One region of the Bartonella grahamii subsp. shimonis genome, then DNA from elsewhere that is predicted to be linked to it. Evidence: predicted binding sites of a transcription regulator. Region 1 holds the regulator's gene; each other region holds the start of a gene.

Region 1 (7,094 bases):
ACAAATATTTCCGTAACCATCCAATTGTTATTTCATAGAATGCATTTTTTACTTTTGCAAAGAAACTTCCTTCCTGAACATTCATTCCGGCAAAAACTGGTTTTTCCAAAAGAACCTTTTTATCTTCTAAAATTTGAATAACGCCAACTGATTGCCCAGAAACAATGGGAGCTTTCAATGGACCATGATATTTAATTTTTGCTTTAACATTTACTTTTTTTTCATTCGAAAGCATAAAACTTATTGGTTTTTTAACAATGAGTGGAACAAAATTTTGCTTACCACCATAAACAGAAGCACGACCAACCGTTTCTTCTTTTGTGAAAATCGTTTTAAGATCAAATGCCGTCATTCCCCATTGAAGAATGCGTTCTATTTCTTTTGTATATTTTTTACTATCTTGCAAACCATTGATTGCTAAAAAAAGACGTCGATGATTTTTAGAAATACTGGCAACCATTGAAAAACCTTCTTTTTCACTGTAGCCAAAACCAAATCCTTCTACACCAATTTCCTTAGAAATAAGAGGGTTTTTATTCCGTTGAAAAATATTATTCCACGTAAAATGAGGCTCACAATAAAGTGCATAATAATCCGGATATTTCTGAACAATATGACGTGCTAATATAATCATATCACGCACTGTGACAAACTGTCCCTCTTCGGGTAGCCCTGTTGCATTAACAAAATGACTCTGAGATAACCCAACTATTTTTGCGCGCTGATTCATCAGTTTTGCAAAATGAGCCTCATCTCCTGATATTCCTTCAGCAAGAATAATAGCAGCATCATTTCCATTCACAATAATTAAACCACGTAAAAGATCAGAAACACTGATTTCTGTCTTTATCTTTGCAAACATAGTGGTTGTACCGGAAGGTGCTCCACCTTTGCGCCAAGCATTTTCACTAACCTTGAATTTCTGCGTACTCTTTAATAATCCCTTCTTTAAGTGATGAAATACGACTTCCACTGTCATCAATTTTGCTAATGAAGCAGGAAAAAAAGGAATATCACTTTGTTTTTCATAAAGTATTGTCTCTGTATTATCATCGAGTAACAATAATTGTGGTGCAGAAATTTGAAAATATTCTGCTCTCCCCCACGTGTCAAATGCCAATACCCCCCATAAGGTCAATAAGATCCTTAATGTTATATACATAGCTTCTCCTCCCATCCCAAAGATCAACATAAAGAATCTTATATAGGAAAAAACTTTTCTATTGCCGCAAATTGAGAAATTATTGATAACTCAAGAAAAGCTTTTATTTTTATTCAGCGTTAGTAAAAGTAATATGATGCACTTTTTATCTTCCATCTAGGTTAAGTTTAATATTTTAAATTATGAGAGACGAAAAGATTTTTTATTTATAGTACATTGATTTATTATCCTATTTTAAACTTCTATCTGATTAAAAATACTGTAAGATTCTTTCGTTATATTGCCTCTCATATTGAATTCAATAAAATCGCTTTCTTACGCGTCATAAGTAGGATTCGTATATGGATAAAAATTATTAAAAAAAAAGAGTAAAAATACTTCTGATCAACCTCTCAAGTGTTAAAATTATCGCACAAAACATTAGGGGCTTGCAAAGTGTATGATGGTGTCGGTTTATATCTTCATAAGTGTAAAGATAGTGATGTCTAGAGGGTTACAGTTATACCATTCACAGACGCTATCGTAAAATAGGCTTGTAGCGTATTGAAATATGTCTCTTTTAAATAAGTACGTGAGTTAGCAATGTTAAGTGTATTTTGTTTGAGACGCCCTGTTTTTAGTGAGGGGACTTACTCCATTAAAAAACATGATAAAAAAAGAATGAGGTAATACATAATCTCTTCACAAGATATTATCCTGGATACTTAGGAAAACTGCAAAGCCGAATCAAAAGAAAATATTTTTTACTTGTTAAGCTTTTTATTCCTCTCAAATTGAAAGTATAGTTGTTCTGGAGATTACACAAACAGACCCGGTACAATAATCTACTCTTTTCTAGCAAAAGCTATTACAGCAAGAAAAGTCGCGCTTTAAGATGAAAACCCTACACTAAATCTGTAAGTTTTTATCTTTTTTACTAGAAAATTATATAGATAAAAAATCAACGCATTTTTTCTTAAAACAGCTGCAACCAATTGACCTTCATTTTTTTGTTTAGCTTATTTATAGAGGCAACTTGATCGAATGGCATCGGCTTATCAAGCATGATAGGACCAATTTCTGGCAATTTAACTGCAACAGTTTTATTACGCTGTTCCTGTTCAACAGCAGTTGCTTTAGCTAATTCTTCTTTGTTTCCTGTATTGCGCTGCTCTTTTAACAAAACAGTTTCTCTTTTTTTCGAAATATTTTCCGACGCTAATGAATATGAGGCAGCATTTCCAGGAGTATAAGAGGCCATTAAATATGCACCATCATAATAGCCAACGGGCGCTTCAGCAATATATTCTACTTTAACATCTGCAACCCCCCTATCTACATACCCCAGTATTGCCGCAGCTTGCCTTGATAAATCAATGATTCTGTCTTTCATAAAAGGTCCGCGATCATTCACTCTAACAATGAGTGAAGATCCATTTTTCAAATTAGTAACACGAGCATAGCTAGGTAGAGGCATTGTAGGATGAGCAGCAGTCAAAAGATTCATGTCATAAATTTCACCGTTGGCAGTTAAACGTCCATGAAAATCTGAACCATACCATGATGCTTCGCCAACACGTTTATACGTTGGATCATTTTGAGGATAATACCACTTTCCTTTTATTTGATAAGGTTTACCAACAATAGCTCGCCCACGCTTTTTTTCTTCCGATTGATTCTTCTTATTAGATACTTGTTGAGGTAGTACAGAAGTGTTTACGTCAATTGGTTTATTATGATAGGAATCTTTTATATGATAGGAATCTTTTATTGAAAAATTCATAGTTTGGCTTGCGCAACAAGATACCAGTGACTGAGAAATGACGATCATAGAAAACAATTGAAGCGTTGGTTTAATAATAAAAGTAAATTTCTTTTTTCTATTTGAAGGCATCTATTCAGTCCACTTATTTCTGTTAAGTACTACTGTAAAAACCACGTCACACTTTTTGTACGCGACGGAAGAGTTTACGTTTTTAAATGATTTCCCTCGCGCATATACCACTCTTGAATTTTCCCCTTCTATCAAGAAATTAACATATTGTTAACCTTTTTGTGGTTTTCGTAAGAAATAAATGTAGTTATAGTAGATGTTAAAAAGAATAAAAATTAAACAAATCAATGTCTTATAGAAAAATCATTTCATAATATAAACTGTGAATAAGTAGTGATTTTAGTAACTTGTTTTGCGAATCATGTAATATAGTGGGCATTAAAAAATTAACCTATGGAAAATTAACCTATGGATTGCGAAAATTAGCAACCACGTGTGGCTGCTAACGCAGGTACGACCGTATCGTAAGCTTAAAGTTCTTTTTTATTGGATAGGAGACAGTATAGCATCGCTCTATACCAAAACAGCTGATAGAAGATGACAGACTATAGAATCAATAAAAAACTTCAAAAAGAATCGGAACAATAAAAAAGAACAAAAACAAGAAAGATTCTTAAATTTTATATAGTCTATTGATATTATTTAAAGTTGGTGAGCGCGCAGGGATTCGAACCCTGGACCTACTGATTAAAAGTCAGTTGCTCTACCAGCTGAGCTACGCGCTCTCACACAAGTTATCTAGTTTGCAAACTATCTAATTTGCAGAAAGTGAAGGGAACATACGGTTGACTTTCCATTTGGTCAACACCTTTTGAAGAAAAATATATTTTCTTCAGTTATCAATAATTTTCCGTTTTCCCCCCTTTCTTCATCATTATATAGGTATTCTTTAATCTTCTTTTTGAAGTTTCAATAAAGGAAAAATTTCACTGCAAAATGTTTTATAGATTCGAAGCGCTAAAATTATAAGAAATCACCCCCCCTTTCCGCTCACATGGGTTGTTGAGCATAATGTGTAGAAAAGAAAAATATCTTTTACTTTAATATTATTTTTATATCTTTATATCTTAGTTTTCAATTTTCAAATATGAATACAGCTTTATAAAATAATATATTGATTTATAATAACTTAATAATTTTATCACTTGAGTGAGAGATCTTAAATACTGTAAGCTTCTCTTATTTCGAAGTTTTTTTAATAAAAATCATTTTCTTGGCCAATACAAGTGAGAGAATAAAACTACAGAAAAGAAATGAGAATCTCTTTTATGCTTCCTTTCAATAACCAAAAATTATAGCAACATTAGGATTCAGCAAAATAGTATATAGCGTTGGCACGTTAGACCTGAAAATGGGACAATGAGCGACAATGGTATTTTAAGGGTATAATTTTTATTTATGCATAATGAATATATTACAAAAGCCAATTTATCCTATAGAATAAAGCAGACACGAAGCAAAAATTTAGTCTCATTGAAAATATCCCGAATGGCTATAAATTATACTCACTATTATAGCTGTAGATAATTTTACTAAGAATAAAAAAGCAGACATAATATGCAATATGGTTCTAAATACCTATAGAGTGTTCTAAATATATAGAATGCCTATCCTGCTATTGATAAACTGCCTTCTAATTAACTTTTTTATATCAGAAATCACAAAATACGTAGATATATTTTTAGAAAAAAAGGATAACATTGGTTATAAAATTTAGTGTTGAATAATTGAACCAGAGCTATAAAGTATTTTTATACATTATTTAATATTAATATAGCCATATAATATATAAATAATAATTTAAATATGTAAAATAAACATAGTACTTTCTTAATTTGATAAGATCAAAAATAAAGGAAATATTTTTTATTTGGCGAATAAAAAACTTGTAAAAATGTTATGTATACATTTATTTTTACTTTATTCCTTTTTTATTATTTTGATTGGAACATTAAATGCTGACATGTAAACAATATGAGCTACTCTTGTTTATTCACAACCACATAAAAGAAACAGGTGTTCCTCCTTCTTTTGAAGAAATGAAAAATGCATTAGAACTTTCTTCAAAATCTGGTATTCATAAGCTCATTATAGCATTAGAACAACGAGGATTTATACGTCGTTTACCTAATCGTGCTCGTGCGGTGGAGGTGATTCGACTTCCTGAGAAAATAACATTTAACCTTTCTTTAGCACGTAAAATTTCTCCTAATATGATAGAAAGAAATAAAAGGGAAATATCAAAAAGTTTGAGTAACCTTGATAACTTTGAGGAAGAAGAAAAAAAAAATATCACCATTCCTATTATGGGACGTATTTCTGCGAGCGTGCCCGCCTCTGCTATACAGCAACAAACAAACACCATTTCTCTCCCACACAATATGGTTAATATAGGTGAGCACTACGCATTAGAAGTTAAAGATGATTCTATGGTGGAGGCCGGTATCCTTGATAAAGATACAATCATTGTGAAACGTCAAAATACAGCAATAACAGGTGAAATTATTGTTGCGTTTATTGATAAAAAAGAAGCCACATTAAAACGTTATCGACGCAAAGGAGCTTCTATTGCATTAGAAGCCGCAAATCCTCATTATGAAGTACGTACATACGAATCCGATCGTGTAGAAATACAAGGCAAACTTACCGGACTTATTCGCAAATATTAAAAAATAAACCTTATAAGTGCGCGATAGATATCGCAGTAAGAAGCTGTTGAGTATTTTTTTATTGTGCGACATGCAATTGACTTCTTCTCCACAGCCAAAGGGCCACCAATTCGGTCTATAAACAATCCAGATCCTTATCGAGCGGGTTTTACTTCCTTTTCCCTCTCATCTTCTTTACTTACACAAGGCGTAACAAGTAAACTTTAAAATATTCATCACGTATTTTATAAAAGAACTTGAATGCTTTGAAGGAAGCAGCCCTATATCATCGTCCTTAATGACGGAATTTTATGATATAATAAGACAAAATTATATGCATGCATAAAAACACATAAAATTTTATAGAAAAAAATCAAATAACTTTGTAACAGATTGCATTGCATAGGTATAAAAATAAAGAACACTATTTTTAAGTTATAAAAGCGTAACTCAATCATTCATAGTAATTGTAGGATCATCATGCTAGCACCTCGTATTAGTTTTGTCTCCCTTGGATGCCCAAAAGCACTCGTAGATTCTGAGCGAATTATTACAAGCCTTCGCTCTGAAGGGTATGAAATTTCACGTCAACATCAAGGAGCTGATGTCGTTATTGTGAATACCTGTGGTTTTCTTGACACAGCAAGGAGAGAATCATTAGCCAATATTGATGAAGCTCTCAAAAAAAATGGAAAAGTTATTGTAACAGGGTGTCTTGGTGCTGATCCTGATGTCATTCGCCAAACATATCCTAATATATTGGCCATTACAGGACCACAAGCTTATGAAAGTGTTATAGAAGCTGTTCATACAGTAATTCCTCCCGTCCATGATCCTTTTCTTGATTTAGTTCCTCCCCAAGGTATTCGTTTGACACCTCGCCATTACGCCTACTTAAAGATTTCTGAAGGATGCTCTAACCGGTGTAGTTTTTGTATCATCCCTACTCTGCGTGGTGATCTCACTTCACGTCCCATCAGCGATGTTCTTCGTGAAGCTGAAAAACTCGTGCAAGCAGGTGTAAAAGAACTTTTGGTTATTTCACAAGATACGAGTGCTTATGGTATTGATCTTAAATATCTCGAAAATTCTTGGAAAGATCGTACAATCAAAACGAAATTCTTTGATCTTTGTCGCGAACTAGGTGATATGGGTATTTGGATACGTATGCATTACGTTTATCCTTATCCCCATGTTGATGAAGTTATTGAACTTATGGCTGCAAAAAAAATTCTTCCTTATCTGGATATTCCTCTTCAGCATGCATCACCGACTGTTTTGCGTCACATGAAGCGTCCTGCACTTATGGAAAAAACAAACCGTAGAATTGAAAAATGGCGAAAAATATGTCCAGATCTTGCTGTGCGATCAACATTTATTGTTGGTTTTCCTGGCGAAACGAATGAAGATTTTAATATCCTGCTAGAATGGTTAGAAGAAGCAAAAATTGAACGCGCTGGGTGCTTTAAAT
Region 2 (7,094 bases), 860 kb from region 1:
TGCCTGTTTAACCAAAGCAAAATCACAAACGCGCCGTAAAAGCCGTCCGGCAATACGAGGAGTCCCCCGTGCTCGGCGTGCAATTTCATGAGCACCATCATCACTGATCTTGACGGCAAAAAGCCGCGCATTACGCTGCACAATATATTCTAATTCTTCTATAGTATAAAAATTGAGACGAATTGGAATGCCAAAACGGTCTCTCAGCGGTGTGGTCAAAAGCCCCAAACGTGTGGTTGCCGCTACCAAAGTAAATTTAGCCAGATCAATTTTCACCGAGCGTGCCGCCGGCCCCTCCCCAATGATCAAATCAAGTTGATAATCTTCCATGGCTGGATAAAGAATTTCTTCAATCGCTGGATTTAAGCGATGAATTTCATCAATAAATAAGACATCACGTTCTTCGAGATTGGTCAAGAGAGCGGCTAAATCTCCTGCTTTAGCAATGACCGGCCCTGAAGTAGAGCGAAAATTAACGCCTAATTCTTTTGCCATAATCTGTGAAAGCGTTGTTTTTCCTAACCCCGGTGGCCCTACAAACAAAACGTGATCCAGCGCTTCTTGCCGCGTTTTTGCCGCTTCAATAAATATTTTTAAATTAGCCCGTGCCGCTTCTTGACCAATAAAATCATCGAGAACTTGTGGTCTTAAGGAACGATCTGGATCGTTAGGAAGGGGGGCGGAACCCAGAAGGCGTTGATCTTCATCTTTATGCATTGTTACCTTGATTTTAAGTAGGAGAAGAAAGCAATTTGAGGCTATGGCGGATCAGCAGAGCAGAAGAAATAGTTTCCCCCTCAAGAGCGTTCATCGCAAGAGCAAGAGCACGGGATGCTTGCTCCCGTTCAAACCCTAGCTTCATCAACGCGGCAAGCGCATCATGTGCAGGTTGATTGGTCATCTCACGCTGAGGAACAGAAACAGTCTTGACCGCTTGTTCAAAGGGAAGTGTTTTACTTTTCAGTTCACCCACAATTCTTTCACTGACTTTTTTACCAACGCCCGGCGCTCGACTAATCATCGCAACATCGTTTAAGGCAATAGCCTGTGCAAGTTCATCTGGCGATAAAGTACCCAAGATTGCCAAAGCAACCTTTGCCCCTACTCCAGGAACATTTTGTAAAAGACAAAACCACTCCTGTTCAGCTCTTGTAGCAAAACCAAAAAGGCGGATTGCGTCTTCCCGAACATGCGTTTCAATAAAAAGGCTTAACGCCTCCCCAACAGAGGGTAAAGAAGGACGGAGCCGATTTGACACAAAAACCACATAACCCACACCGTGAACATCAAGAAGGATATGATCATCAAAGATATGTTCAAGAGTGCCCTTTAATTTGCCAATCATATCGCCATCCTTGCCTGATAAGATCGGTCAATACTGTTACGATGCATACTATGACAAAGAGCAAGAGCAAGAGCATCAGCGGCATCACTGCTATCAAATTCAGCCCGTGGGAGGAGAACTTTTACCATCATATGGATTTGTTCTTTAGCACCATGTCCAACACCAATAACTGATTTTTTCACTTTGTTGGGCGCATATTCAAAAACAGGAAGATTTGCTTGCGCAGGAACCAGCAGTGCAATTGCACGTGCTTGCCCAAGTTTTAAAGTTGCTGTAGCATCTTTGTTGACAAACACATGTTCTACAGCAGCTTCATGAGGCATAAATTGATGCGCAACCTCTGAAAGACCTTTGTGGATCTGACATAGTCTGGAAGCCAGCTCACACTGTACATCAGAAGAAACCGTCCCTGCTGCAATAAACTGAAGACGATTACCCGCAACATCGATAACACCCCACCCTGTACGCCGTAATCCGGGATCAATGCCTATAATACGAATCGTCTTTGCCATAAACTACAGTCTATACACTTTTCCCCCTTGTGAATAAAGACAAGACAACAAAGAAAACAGCAGCACAAGACACAACCAGTAAAAAATGGTTATGTCCCCCTCCCCAATTTATACAATTACAACACGCAACGAACAGCACTTTATGGAACATACTTTATAGAACATAACTGAAATCAATCAAAATCATTCACACATCACAAGCAAGTGCCCTATCAAACATAAAAATTCCCTTTCTGTATCATTTCCAATGTCATAACGATTAAACATTGCAAGCGAGCAAATAGATAGTGCTGGATTGTACTTTCATAAGTGTAAAGAGGCTATGCAATGGATTGTATACACTTTATAGAAACTTTTTACGTTATACCACGACGCGACCATAATAAGTCAACCTGTTGATTTATAAATATAATTCATTTAATTTGTATGTTGAATAAGAATTATCGAATTTCTCAATGCAAACCTCTTTATATTGAATCAATCAAAATCTTTTGTCTGCACATCACACGTGGGATTTCCGTGTGGAGTGAAATTGTACAAAAAAGGACTAAAAATGCCTCTAATGAACCGTCTCAAATACCAAGAGCTGTCGCAACATTGGGGACTAGAAAACATGATGATTGTGCCGGCTTTCTCCTTTGCAAGGGTAAAAATGCGCGGTACTCAAGGGATGTGAATAAAAACTGAGAGGTGTTTTTGAATATGCTCATTACCACACAACAACATTGCATGGGGGGACCATCGCATGGGGGGACAGGAGCCCCATAGGGCATTCATTATATGGCATTTTATTTTGGATATTTTACGCAAAGGACATAACGTCTATTCAAAACAAGAGAAACCCAAAAATTAAAACAATGTGTATCATCCTCATTAACCAACGCTTTACCGAAACTTTATAGGCATAAATTATAGAGCATAAATAAATTGATGTACAAGCCCCTGCTCTATCTAGCACCTGATCATTATCATAGCCAAAACAAAATCACACGATCATTAAAAAAGCGTTCCAGCTGCAATCAACCAAAGCCGATCCCCACGAGATCAGCCACGGCCCATATGCCACACCATAATTCGAAATCAATGCCTATACCTCCCCCTCTCTTCCATAAACTCAAGATATTTTCCCACACTCAAATAGGAATTAGGCAGAAAAAAGCACTCTAGATTGGTTTTAGTTGTGAAATTCTGGTTGTAAAAACGGGTTTACTGCTCTAAATATCGCAAGAAAGAAGCAAGAAGCTATTCTTCTAAGAACGCCCAAAAGCTGTTTTGAGCAATTCGATTTGTTTTCCTACTGGATTATCATCTTCTAAAGCACAGGAGGCTGCAGTTTCCCACCCAGCACGCATATACTTTATCCGCGCTTCTAAACGTAATGAATGAGAAACAAATTGGCGGAAAATTTCTGGCAATTCATGCCAATGAGGGGTTTCAAGTTCCAATGTCGGTGTATGAAGTGACATTTTTACAATTTCTTTTATTTGTTCTGATGACATTTCCCCTTCGCACAAAGCAAGGGAATACTTCTAAGAACGCCCAAAGGCGGTTTTAAGCAATTCGATTTGTTTTCCCACTGAATTATCAGCGCTCAAAATACAGCTGCCCCTTCTTTACCAGAGCGCTCAAAATACAGCTGCCCCTTCTTTACCAGAGCGCTTAAACTACAACCGCATATCTAAATGAAAAAATATGCGCTTCTAAACGTAATGAATGAGAAACAAATTGGCGGAAAATTTCTGGCAATTCATGCCAATGAGGGGTTTCAAGTTCCAATGTCGGTGTATGAAGTGACATTTTTACAATTTCTTTTTTTATTTGTTCTGATGACATTTCCCCTTCGCGTAAAGCAAGGGAATACCTCTAAGAACGCCCAAAAGCTGTTTTGAGCAATTCGATTTGTTTTCCTACTGGATTATCATCTTCTAAAGCACAGGAGGCTGCAGTTTCCCACCCAGCACGCATATACTTTATCCGCGCTTCTAAACGTAATGAATGAGAAACAAATTGGCGGAAAATTTCTGGCAATTCATGCCAATGAGGGGTTTCAAGTTCCAATGTCGGTGTATGAAGTGACATTTTTACAATTTCTTTTTTTATTTGTTCTGATGACATTTCCCCTTCGCGTTCTGCACGAAGAAGAAGGAGTTGAGAAGCGATTTGCATAAGTCGTGTACTTAAATACATAGCCTCTTTCGCATAGATTGCAGAAACCTCTGCCGAAAGGGAACGTGCTACCAATTTCCCTTCTGAATCAATATACGCTGCGGTTTTTTCAATCAGCGCCATTGTCTCTTCATAGAGACGATTAAAAGCATTTTCAAAAGCATTATGCTCAATCATGATAATAGGTTCATCATAGGGACGTTTATGTACACTCACGCTTTTATACTCCAAGTATCAGCACAAAATTACACCACTCAACGAACAGAGTCTTAAAAAGTTTCTTTTGTTACTGTATAGAACGCTTTTTTTTAAAAACTGGTACCTCTTTTAATTTTTTTGCGCAACGCGCTTTTTATACTAAGGTTAACGCATCCAACAAACACTATAGGACCGTTTTTCTTATAAACGGATCAGTTTCCTTGAAAAAGACCACTGCCAAGATCGCCGTTTTTCACAATAATAGGCGACTCCAAATTGCAGAGCAATACCCGTTATTATTAAGAAGGTATCGGAAAAAAACGTTCCTGTCATCACTGTTTTTATAATTTGTCCAAACATCGCAAAAATGGTTCCCGTTACAAAGACCGGTAAACTATGTTTTCCTAAGATTGCTAAAGGATGTTTCTGAGAGACATAAAACCATTTATTGGCGCGCGGCAAAGAAAGAATGAGAAAGGCTAATGCAAGAACATGGAGTAAACGTGGCAAGCTTAAAAAAGTTTTATTAAAGTTCAACAATGCAGAAGACCAGCCAAACCATCCCAAAATGCCCCACCAGTTTAAGCGAACCCATAACAGCGCCAACAAGAGATACCCTGCCGCACAAACAGCCCAAAAAGACTGAAAAGCGATTGTTTTTCCTTGTTTAAGCGCTAAAGTACTGGTCAATCCTATAATAAATAAGAATTGCCAAGACAAAGGATTTAAAAACCACTTTCCTTCTAAAGGATAAGAAGGAGGCGCAATTTTATAAAATCCGCAGATAAGATACAGCGTAAACGAGCCCAAAAGCAGCCACTTTGTCTGTTTACAACTCAAATAAAGGATAAAAGGTGCAAAAAACATCAAAACGATATAAAGTGGAAGAATATTATTATAGCCTAATTGATGCCCAAAACTTAAGGTACTCAAAAATGCGGTAACAGGCTCTGTAAAAAAGAGTCTCACATTATTCATCGATAAAAGTTTTTCTGTTCGCCATAATAAAAAGGCAGCAAAAAAGAGACTTAACGTGACAAAAGTAGTAAAAAGATATGCGCCATAGAGCTGCAAAGCTCTGTACCAAAGTTTTCGGATAATAAAAGCAAAGGATTTTTGCTGTAACCGCCCATGAAAGCTTAACCCAAGAGCAATCCCTGAAAGCAAAACAAACGCTTCTGCTGAATCAGAAAAACCGAAATTTCTATGGGTAAAAGACTCATAGAGCGTTCCGGGAATATGGTTGATGAAAATTGTCAACAAGGCTAAAGAACGAAAAACGTCAATACGTGTATCACGAAAAAAAGGTTGCATATTATGCTCAAGAACACCTTGGTATTTCATCAGTGGACTCCCACACGCCACACACCCTTTGAAGTCCCATAAAATGGCGGTTACCCTCATCGCAAAAAACACGAACAGGATGAAATTTTAATTTTTAAGAGTCAAGTTTCTTTTTAAGCATTTATTTTTTAAAAGGCAAAAGTTTTTTAAAAGCAAAAGAACGAAAAGAATCCATACGTGTATCACAGCAAAAAGGCGACAAATTATGCTTAAAAACACTCTCCTTTCTCATAAGCAGGCTCCCACACACCCACAAATCATTTAAATTACGTGAAAATGGTGGTCACTTTCATCGCAAATAAGCATAATAGAATGAAACTTTAATTTTAAGCATTATTTTTCTCTAAGAAACAGGGATTTGACATGACACAACAAAAAAATAAACCAATTGATTCACCTCTTTTCCCTCAGTTGATTTTAACACTTGATGTTCGGCGCAACACTCCACACACATTTTTGCAGCAAATTTTGCAAACAAAGTCTTTTGCATGCGTCATCCTCTATGATTCTGAAAAGTTGAAAGACGATGGCTCTTTTTTACAACAACAAGCGCAAACTTACGCAAAAGATATTCAACATCATGACGCAGCCCTTCTCATCACTGATGACAGCCGCATTGCTGGGCGCATAAAGGCTGATGGATTGCACATAGAAGATGATCTTAACGCTCTTGAAAGCTTTAAAAGTGAGCAAAAGGAACAAAAAATCATAGGCTTTGGCAATCTACGCAATCGCCATAGTGCTATGCTTGCAGCGGAAACAGGCATTGATTATCTTCTGTTTGGCAAATTAGGGGCTGATAAAAAACCCCATGCACACCCCCGCAATCTCCAGTTAGCAACATGGTGGGCAGAAATTATGGAAACCCCTGCCATTATCCAAGCAGGCAGCGATTTTTCAACCTTTGATGAAGCCTTAAAGACTGGATGTGAATTCATTGCTGTAGAAGAAGTGATTTTTGGGAACGACAACCCCTTAATACTGCTTAAAACAATGCAAGAAAAATGTGAAAACACCCCCTTGTAATATGGGAGGAGAATTTATAAATAAAACGTTAATAAAAATCCAAACACTCACCACTATATTACTTATATAGAACACACAATAACAGATAAAGAAGATACCTCGGAACTCAATAAAATTGCTTAATAATTCAATCAAATGAGATGAAAAAGCTAGCGTCTTTTTTTTCATATAATATATTTTCTATATATTATATGAAAAATATAGAAAAAAGGATCATAAAAAATTTTCTAGTTCAAAATCTTATAAAAAGAAGACATTATGATTGCGGGGGAATTTATCATTGTTAATGTTGATCACAAATACGTTAATGTTGATCACAAATACCAACAATGAATGATAGAGATATGCAGGGGACATAAAAATGCAATACAGCGGAACATCTGAAGATCTAAAAAACATAGTTTGCAAGTGTGGATATCAAATTACAGATGCTAAACTTCTACCACATCAATCCCCTGGAATATATCAGATCAAAACCTCCAAAGGAGGCACTATTAATTGGT
Region 3 (7,094 bases), 310 kb from region 1:
GAAGGCTTGCTTCGAATATCAGCTTCAGTAATAGTTTTTCCATTAGAATCAGTGAGTGTAAAATTATCACCTAAAGGCTTATTGGTCAGCGCATCATAAATAAAAATACCTGCAAGAAATATGATTGTCAGCCCCGAGATGCGTATTACATTTTTCATAGTTTGACTCTCTTAGATAAATCAAGGAATTGTAACATCGGCAGGTTTGTTTTGCAATCTCTGTTTCATGGTTGATTTTATTGGCTTGATTGGTATGTCTTTCCATATTTATTGATGAAATATTGGTGAAAGATGCATGAATATTGAGAACGATTTTCGATTTCATAAAAGTGAGCCTCGTATCCATACGACAGCACGGTTGCACGGTTGTAAATTAGGGCGTTACGTGGAAATTAATGAGCGGGTGATTTTACGGGATGTAACCGTTGGAGATTTTTCTTATTTTGAGCGTAACAGTGAGGCTATTTACAGCGATATTGGGCGTTTTTGTTCTATTGCATCTCATGTTTGTGTGAATGCGCTAGAGCATCCCATGGAGCGCGTTTCAACGCATAAAATAACCTATCGCCCTAATGAATACTTTCGTTATATGGCACTTGATTGTTCTTTTCGTGAAAGGCGCTGTGCAAAACGTGTTATCATTGGGCATGATGTGTGGATTGGACATGGTGCGGTTATTATGCCTGGGGTAACAGTTGGACATGGCGCTATCATTGGTGCGAACGCTGTTATAACGAAAGATGTTATGCCTTATGCGGTTGTCGCTGGTGTTCCTGCAAAGCACTTGCGGATGCGTTTTTCCGATTATGTGATTGAGTGCCTTTTGGAGATGGCTTGGTGGAATTGGCCGCTTGATAAAATTTATAACGCATTACCTGATATGCAAAACTTACCCCTCAAAGTCTTTGTTCGAAAATGGAAATGATAATCAGAATAAAAAAATGTCTTTTAAAAAACTGATTGTGGTTTGCTTTTAGTTAAGCTTTGTTTACAAAATTATCCAGGACACGCTTTTCTCCGGCTTTTTCAAACATTATTGTCAATTTATGATCGTCTATTGCTGTAATATGACCATAACCAAATTTTATGTGAAAAATCCGATCATTGATAGAAAAATCTGATGATGCATGAGAGATTGATTGAGCGATAATTTTCCCTTCAATAGTTTTGTTTTTTTGTGTATGCTTCTGTCTTGCTGTCACATAGTCAGTATAATAGGAATCGTGATTTTGAAAGGAAGATTTTCCATAACCACCATAAGATGTTTCCATTGCTATGGCTTCTATATGTTCTGCTGGTAATTCATCTAGAAAGCGGGAGGGAAGAGCAGATTGCCAAAGTCCATGAATTCTACGGTGAGATACAAACCATATATGCAGGTGTTTTTTTGCTCTTGTGAGTCCAACATAAGCGAGACGCCGTTCTTCTTCTAAACCTGAACGTCCACCTTCATCTAATGAGCGCTGGTGGGGAAAGAGTCCTTCTTCCCAACCTGGAAGAAAAACTGTTTCAAATTCAAGCCCTTTGGCTGAATGAAGTGTCATGATGTTGACTGCATCGGTATTTTCATTGTTTTCAGCATCCATAACGAGTGCAACATGTTCTAAAAAACTTTGAAGATTTTCAAATTGTTCCATGGAACGGATCATTTCTTTAAGATTTTCTAGCCGTGTAGGAGCCTCTGGTGAGCGATCTTCTAACCACATGGTTGTATAACCAGAATCATCAAGGATGATCTCGGCAAGTTCTCTATGAGGAGTGTCTTGAAGCATATTTTTCCAGCGGCGGAAGTTTTCAATAAGGTTTCGTAACGCACTGCGTGCCTTAGGCTTTAGCTCGTCTGTTTCAATGATGTTAGCGGCAGCAGAAAAGAGAGGAACAGAACGCGCACGTGCACTCTCATAAAGAATACGCAGGGTTGCATCTCCTATACCGCGTTTCGGTGTATTAATAACACGTTCAAAAGCTAAATCATCAGCGGGTTGGACAACAACGCGTAAATAAGCCATGGCATCACGTATTTCCATTCGCTCATAAAAACGAGGACCACCAATGACGCGGTAGTTAAGTCCAAGCGTTACAAAGCGATCTTCAAATTCACGCATTTGAAATGATGCGCGTACTAATATAGCCATATGATTTAATGCATGACCGGTTTGTTGTGCGCGTTCGATTTCTTCTCCGATTGCTCGTGCTTCTTCTGCCGAATCCCATGCTGAATGAATTTTTACTTTTTCTTCTTCACTCTTTATTTGAGCAGAAAAAAGAACTTTTCCCAGTCTTTCTTCATTATGAGCAATGAGATGGGAGGCCGTTTTAAGAATATGGGATGTTGAGCGATAATTGCGTTCTAGACGAATAATTTTAGCAGAAGGAAAATCTTTTTCAAAACGTAATATGTTCTCGACTTTTGCACCACGCCATCCATAAATGGACTGATCATCATCGCCAACACAACAAAGATTAACATGTTGACCTTGAGGTTGTTGTGCCAAAAGGCGAAGCCAAAGATATTGTGCCGTATTTGTATCTTGATATTCATCAACAAGAATATAGCGAAATTGAGAATGATATTCGCGGAGAATATCTGGATTATGCTGGAAGATAGAGATAGAATGAAGCAGAAGATCGCCAAAATCGCAAGCATTAAGATCTTTTAATCGATTTTGGTAACTGTGATAAAGTTCGCGTCCCATGCCGTTGCCAAAGGAATGAGCATCACTTTTTGAGATATGTTCTGGTGAAAGTCCTTGATTTTTCCAAGAATCAATCATCATGGCAAGGTTTCGTGCGGGCCAACGCTTATCGTCTAATCCTTCAGCTTGAATAAGCTGTTTTAAAAGTCGAAGAACATCATCTCTATCGAGAATTGTAAAGTTTCTTTTTAAGCCAACAAGCTCTGCGTGACGGCGTAAAATTTTAGCACCAGTGGAATGAAAGGTTCCAAGCCAAGGCATACCTTCAACAACTCTTCCAATAAGTTCACCAATACGCATTTTCATTTCACGCGCTGCTTTGTTGGTGAAAGTGACAGCAAGTATTTGCTGAGGAGAGGCAAGTTCAGAGCGTAAAATGTGAGAAATACGGGTTGTTAAAACGCGCGTTTTTCCTGTACCAGCACCTGCAAGAACTAAAAGAGGACCCTCAGTATTCATAACAGCTTGTTGTTGTTCTGGATTGAGTTGTTCTAAATAGTCTGTGTTATATGATTTTTGTTTTTTTAGAGTATGGGAGAAAAAAACAGAGCTCTTTTTATCGTGGTCTGGAAGGGAATCTTCTTCAAAGAAAGGTATGTTGTGATCAGAAAAATTACTCATTATATCTCTTTTGTAGTCTTTTTTTCATTGTCGTTCTAGATTAAAAAACTTCTCTTAAAAAAGTCACAACAATTTCAGTTGAATAAACAGAAAGAGAACATAAAAAAATAAGCACAAACATTAAATGCGTTGGGTGAGAACGCTTTGAAGGGCATAAACGCGTAACGAAGCCGAAAGATTTACTTGTTGTGGTCTTTTGCTATCAATATCAGTGATAACAAAGGCTAAAGATTGTCCTTTTTTGCGGGCTATATCTTTTAGAATATCTAAAAATGGTGGTTCTAAAGAGACGCTTGTTGCGTGTCCATCAACGCGAACAGATATCTTTCGTGGAATGACTTTTGACCAATCGATAGAATTATTTTCGTGCATTTTTTCACCTTTATTCGTCGTTTCGCAAACGATTTTGATCAAGAAATTTTTGCGTTTTTAAAGATTCTTGTTGCTCGAAAAGTTTTTCAGTTTTTGTTCGTCCAAAACGATAACGATTTTGCTCAGCACGAAGAGATTTTTCTGTACGTTTTTTTTGTTTTCGAAATTGGCGAAGATTAATCAATTCAGTCATGAGAAAATTTATTTTTTCCGAAAAGAATCTAAAGAGACAACATCAGCACTTTGTTTTGTATCGTTATTTGAAGATTCTTTATTTGTACTGAAATTTTGTTCTTTTGTAAGCGTGTTTTCTTTTTTTTGTTTGTTTGATAGGGTAATGGGCGTAGTTGAGGTATTTTCTGAATTTTCACTTTCTCCAGAGGTAAGATTTGAGGGCAGATCAAATGCTGCTTCAAATGCTGCTACAGGATCATAAAAGACCTGAATGGAAGTAAAAGGAATCACGAGTTTTTCGGTTATTTCCCTGAAGGAGAGGGTTACTTCGAAAGCTGTTTCTGAAACACTGAGATCTCTAAACTGATGTTGTAAGACGATTGTCATTTGCTCGGGATAGCGATTTTTTAGCCGAGGGGAAATTTTAACGCCTGGGGCATTCGTCAAAAAAGTTATAAAAAAATGATGATTTCCCGGAAGACCTGCTTTGGCAACTTCCGATAAAACTTTACGGATAACTCCACGAAGCGCATCCTGAACGAGAATATCGTAACGGATTTGATCTTTAACCATCGAAGTTTATTCCTTTTATTTCACGTAGCAGAACGAGGCGTATTGATATTGTGTGATAGAATATATTTTAAAATTAGCAGTATTTTGTCTACGATGCACCTCAATAAATCAAATAAATACGAAACTCTATGGTGAATAATGTCTGATAATGTCTGAAAGATCAATCAACAACGTTTAAAAAAGTGAAGGCTTCTGTTGCCAGGTGCCTTCGAACCCCGCTTAAACCTGCGACGGTTTAAGACTTAGTTTGAAACATTCACACTACATCAAGCAGCGAGACGTGCTTCCGCATAGTTGTCATTTGCAACTACTCATTTAGTCCGATAACGGTGGTACTATGCCGAGTAAAAGAGCAATCTTTACGCCCTTGTCGATCCTATTTCGCCCCCACCAAAGTATAATTTTCGCTTATTATATTTTGGTGGAGGCGCCGGGTACCGCCCCCGGGTCCAATGAGTTTATTTCATTGTCCATTTATTACCATAGCTGGCAAGCCAGCCATTTAAGTATAGATGAAGAACGGTCTTTAGAAAAGGGGGGTTGTTAATATTTTAAATCCTCTAATTATTTATGAAGCTATATAACGCGGTTGTAAAATACAGCCGCTAATTCTTGGAGAGGAGATGGAGCAAAATGACTAATGATCTAGCAGATATTAAATTATATGATAAAAATCCCGATGAGGCTGCAATAGAAAGGCTTCGTCATCGCTTAGCTTTAGTGATGAAAAAACAGGATGCATCACTTGTTGCTACATCGGATCCAAAAGAGCTAGAACGCGTTGAAAAATGGGTTCAAGATGTATTAGGCTCTGATGAGAAGAGTGCTAAAATGGCTGTTTCAAAAGTTGCAGAAATGATGTCTGGAGATCGCAGAAAAAGTCGTATGACTTTCTACTATTTGGTAGCCAAACAATTAAACGCACTTGATAAAATTTAAACAATTTTAAAATTCAATTTTTGCTCAATAAAAAAGCCCAAAGAGTTTTGGGCTTTTTTGTTTAATATCGAAGGTTTAATCGATTTTGTCTTCTTGAAGATATCCTCCTTTGCTCATATCCGGTATAAAGAGGGTGGCAATGAATGCAATGATCATTACGCCGACTACGTAAAAATAAAAGAGTGATTCATGTCCCATATTTTTTAATCCAAGTGCTACGTATTCGGCAGAACCACCAAATAATGCATTGCCAATAGCATGAGAGAGACCAACTCCCAGTGCTCTTACTGAAGAGGGAAACATTGCTGATTTTACGACACCAGAGATGGATGTATACATGCTCATAATACAGAGTATTCCAATAATGGCTGATAGCGCAATCCATGGATTATGTGCGTGACCTATTATAAGAAGTCCAGGAATCGTAAAGAGAGTAGAGAGTGCACTCCAAAGGATAAGTAAATTTCTTGTTCCAATTTTATCAGCTAGGATGCCAAATATGGGTTGGAGTAATATGAAAATAAAGAGTGCCGCGGTCATTACAGTTGTAGCTGTATGTTTATCAAAACCGGTAGTTGTGATCAGATATTTCTGCATATAAGTCGTACAGGTGTAAAATGTGAGAGATCCTCCAGAGGCGAAGAGAACAATTACAAAAAAAGCTTTTGTGTGTTTGCTTAGAAGCTCTTTAAGACTCCCAGTGTGTTTTTGAGAGCGGCTTTCTTTAGTGGTTGTTTCATGAAGTGAACGACGTAGATAAAGTATAACCAATGCTCCCAATCCACCAATGATAAATGGAATACGCCAGCCCCATGTTATTAATTGGTCTTCCGTTAGATAAAGTGCCAAAATAAATATAATAAAACTAGCTAAAAGTTGACCAGTAATAAGCGTACCAGATTGGAAAGAAGCGAAGAGACCGCGGTGTTTTTTAAGGGAAATTTCGCTTATATAAGTTGCAGCTATACCATATTCACCACCTGCTGAAAGTCCCTGCATCATACGGATTAGGAGAAGAAGAATTGCTGCAGTTCTCCCTAAAGTTTCATAAGTGGGAAGTATGGCAATGAGAAAAGAGCCCCCACACATCATAAGAATAGATATGAGCATTGAGCGTTTGCGTCCATAACGATCAGCAATAAAGCCAAAGAGCCAACTTCCAATTGGGCGCATAAGAAAACCAATAAAGAAGATTCCTGCAGTTTTAAAATATTGGGTAACAACATCGCCATCCGAAGGGAAAAATTGTGGTGCAAAGTAAATAGATGCAAATGAGTAAACGTAAAAATCATACCACTCTACTAGATTCCCTGATGCGCTAGATATGATAGCAAAGATACGTTTTCTTGGATCATGTTGTATTAAAGTTGTTTCATGTTTCATGAAATGTTCCCCTTTTAGATTTATAGTCCATATTTTCTAAACATTATTGTTTATGATTTCCAGAAAAATTCAATTGTGTAATGATTATTTTTTATGAAAACTATTAAAATACAATACTTTTGCAAATTTAAATTATTTATTCTATATTATAAATAGTTTTATTAATTATTTTAAATGATTAAAATCATTTTTAATGAATTTATAAGTAAATGGAATAGTATTCTCTACAAGACTTAATCAAGTTTTTACTACAGTAATATACCTTTAATTTCATGGGAAGTTGTTAAATTTAAATTATATCAATAGGCTTATACAATTTCTAGTAATTGAAATAGTT

What was found. The regulator LexA, encoded in region 1, represses DNA repair genes until DNA is damaged. The targets are predictions, from matches to a motif close to TGTTCNNNNTGTGTTCNG.
Region 2: the regulator LexA is predicted to act here: its motif matches at 1,975-1,992, upstream of ruvC (crossover junction endodeoxyribonuclease RuvC).
Region 3: the regulator LexA is predicted to act here: its motif matches at 3,399-3,416, upstream of QHG57_RS07920 (ATP-dependent helicase).

What each region holds. Positions count from the first base shown of each region.
Region 1 is NZ_CP123961.1:1,474,758-1,481,851, forward strand. Features, by position in the region: gene QHG57_RS06520 (D-alanyl-D-alanine carboxypeptidase family protein) at 1-1,162, opposite strand, end outside; gene QHG57_RS06525 (septal ring lytic transglycosylase RlpA family protein) at 2,118-3,035, opposite strand; tRNA gene QHG57_RS06530 (tRNA-Lys) at 3,625-3,700, opposite strand; gene lexA (transcriptional repressor LexA) at 4,931-5,644, shown strand; gene rimO (30S ribosomal protein S12 methylthiotransferase RimO) at 6,104-7,094, shown strand, end outside.
Region 2 is NZ_CP123961.1:143,411-150,504, forward strand. Features, by position in the region: gene ruvB (Holliday junction branch migration DNA helicase RuvB) at 1-717, opposite strand, end outside; gene ruvA (Holliday junction branch migration protein RuvA) at 731-1,345, opposite strand; gene ruvC (crossover junction endodeoxyribonuclease RuvC) at 1,342-1,857, opposite strand; partial or broken gene QHG57_RS00880 (DUF1465 family protein) at 3,108-3,365, opposite strand; gene QHG57_RS09715 (hypothetical protein) at 3,517-3,690, opposite strand; gene QHG57_RS00890 (DUF1465 family protein) at 3,721-4,239, opposite strand; gene QHG57_RS00895 (OpgC family protein) at 4,423-5,565, opposite strand; gene QHG57_RS00900 (thiamine phosphate synthase) at 5,929-6,591, shown strand; gene QHG57_RS00905 (TIR domain-containing protein) at 6,953-7,094, shown strand, end outside.
Region 3 is NZ_CP123961.1:1,783,077-1,790,170, reverse strand. Features, by position in the region: gene QHG57_RS07930 (SCO family protein) at 1-158, opposite strand, end outside; gene QHG57_RS07925 (DapH/DapD/GlmU-related protein) at 295-924, shown strand; gene QHG57_RS07920 (ATP-dependent helicase) at 977-3,316, opposite strand; gene QHG57_RS07915 (ribbon-helix-helix domain-containing protein) at 3,437-3,688, opposite strand; gene QHG57_RS07910 (DUF4169 family protein) at 3,699-3,881, opposite strand; gene QHG57_RS07905 (SspB family protein) at 3,890-4,435, opposite strand; RNA gene ssrA (transfer-messenger RNA) at 4,617-4,973, opposite strand; gene QHG57_RS07895 (DUF2853 family protein) at 5,069-5,374, shown strand; gene QHG57_RS07890 (MFS transporter) at 5,450-6,757, opposite strand.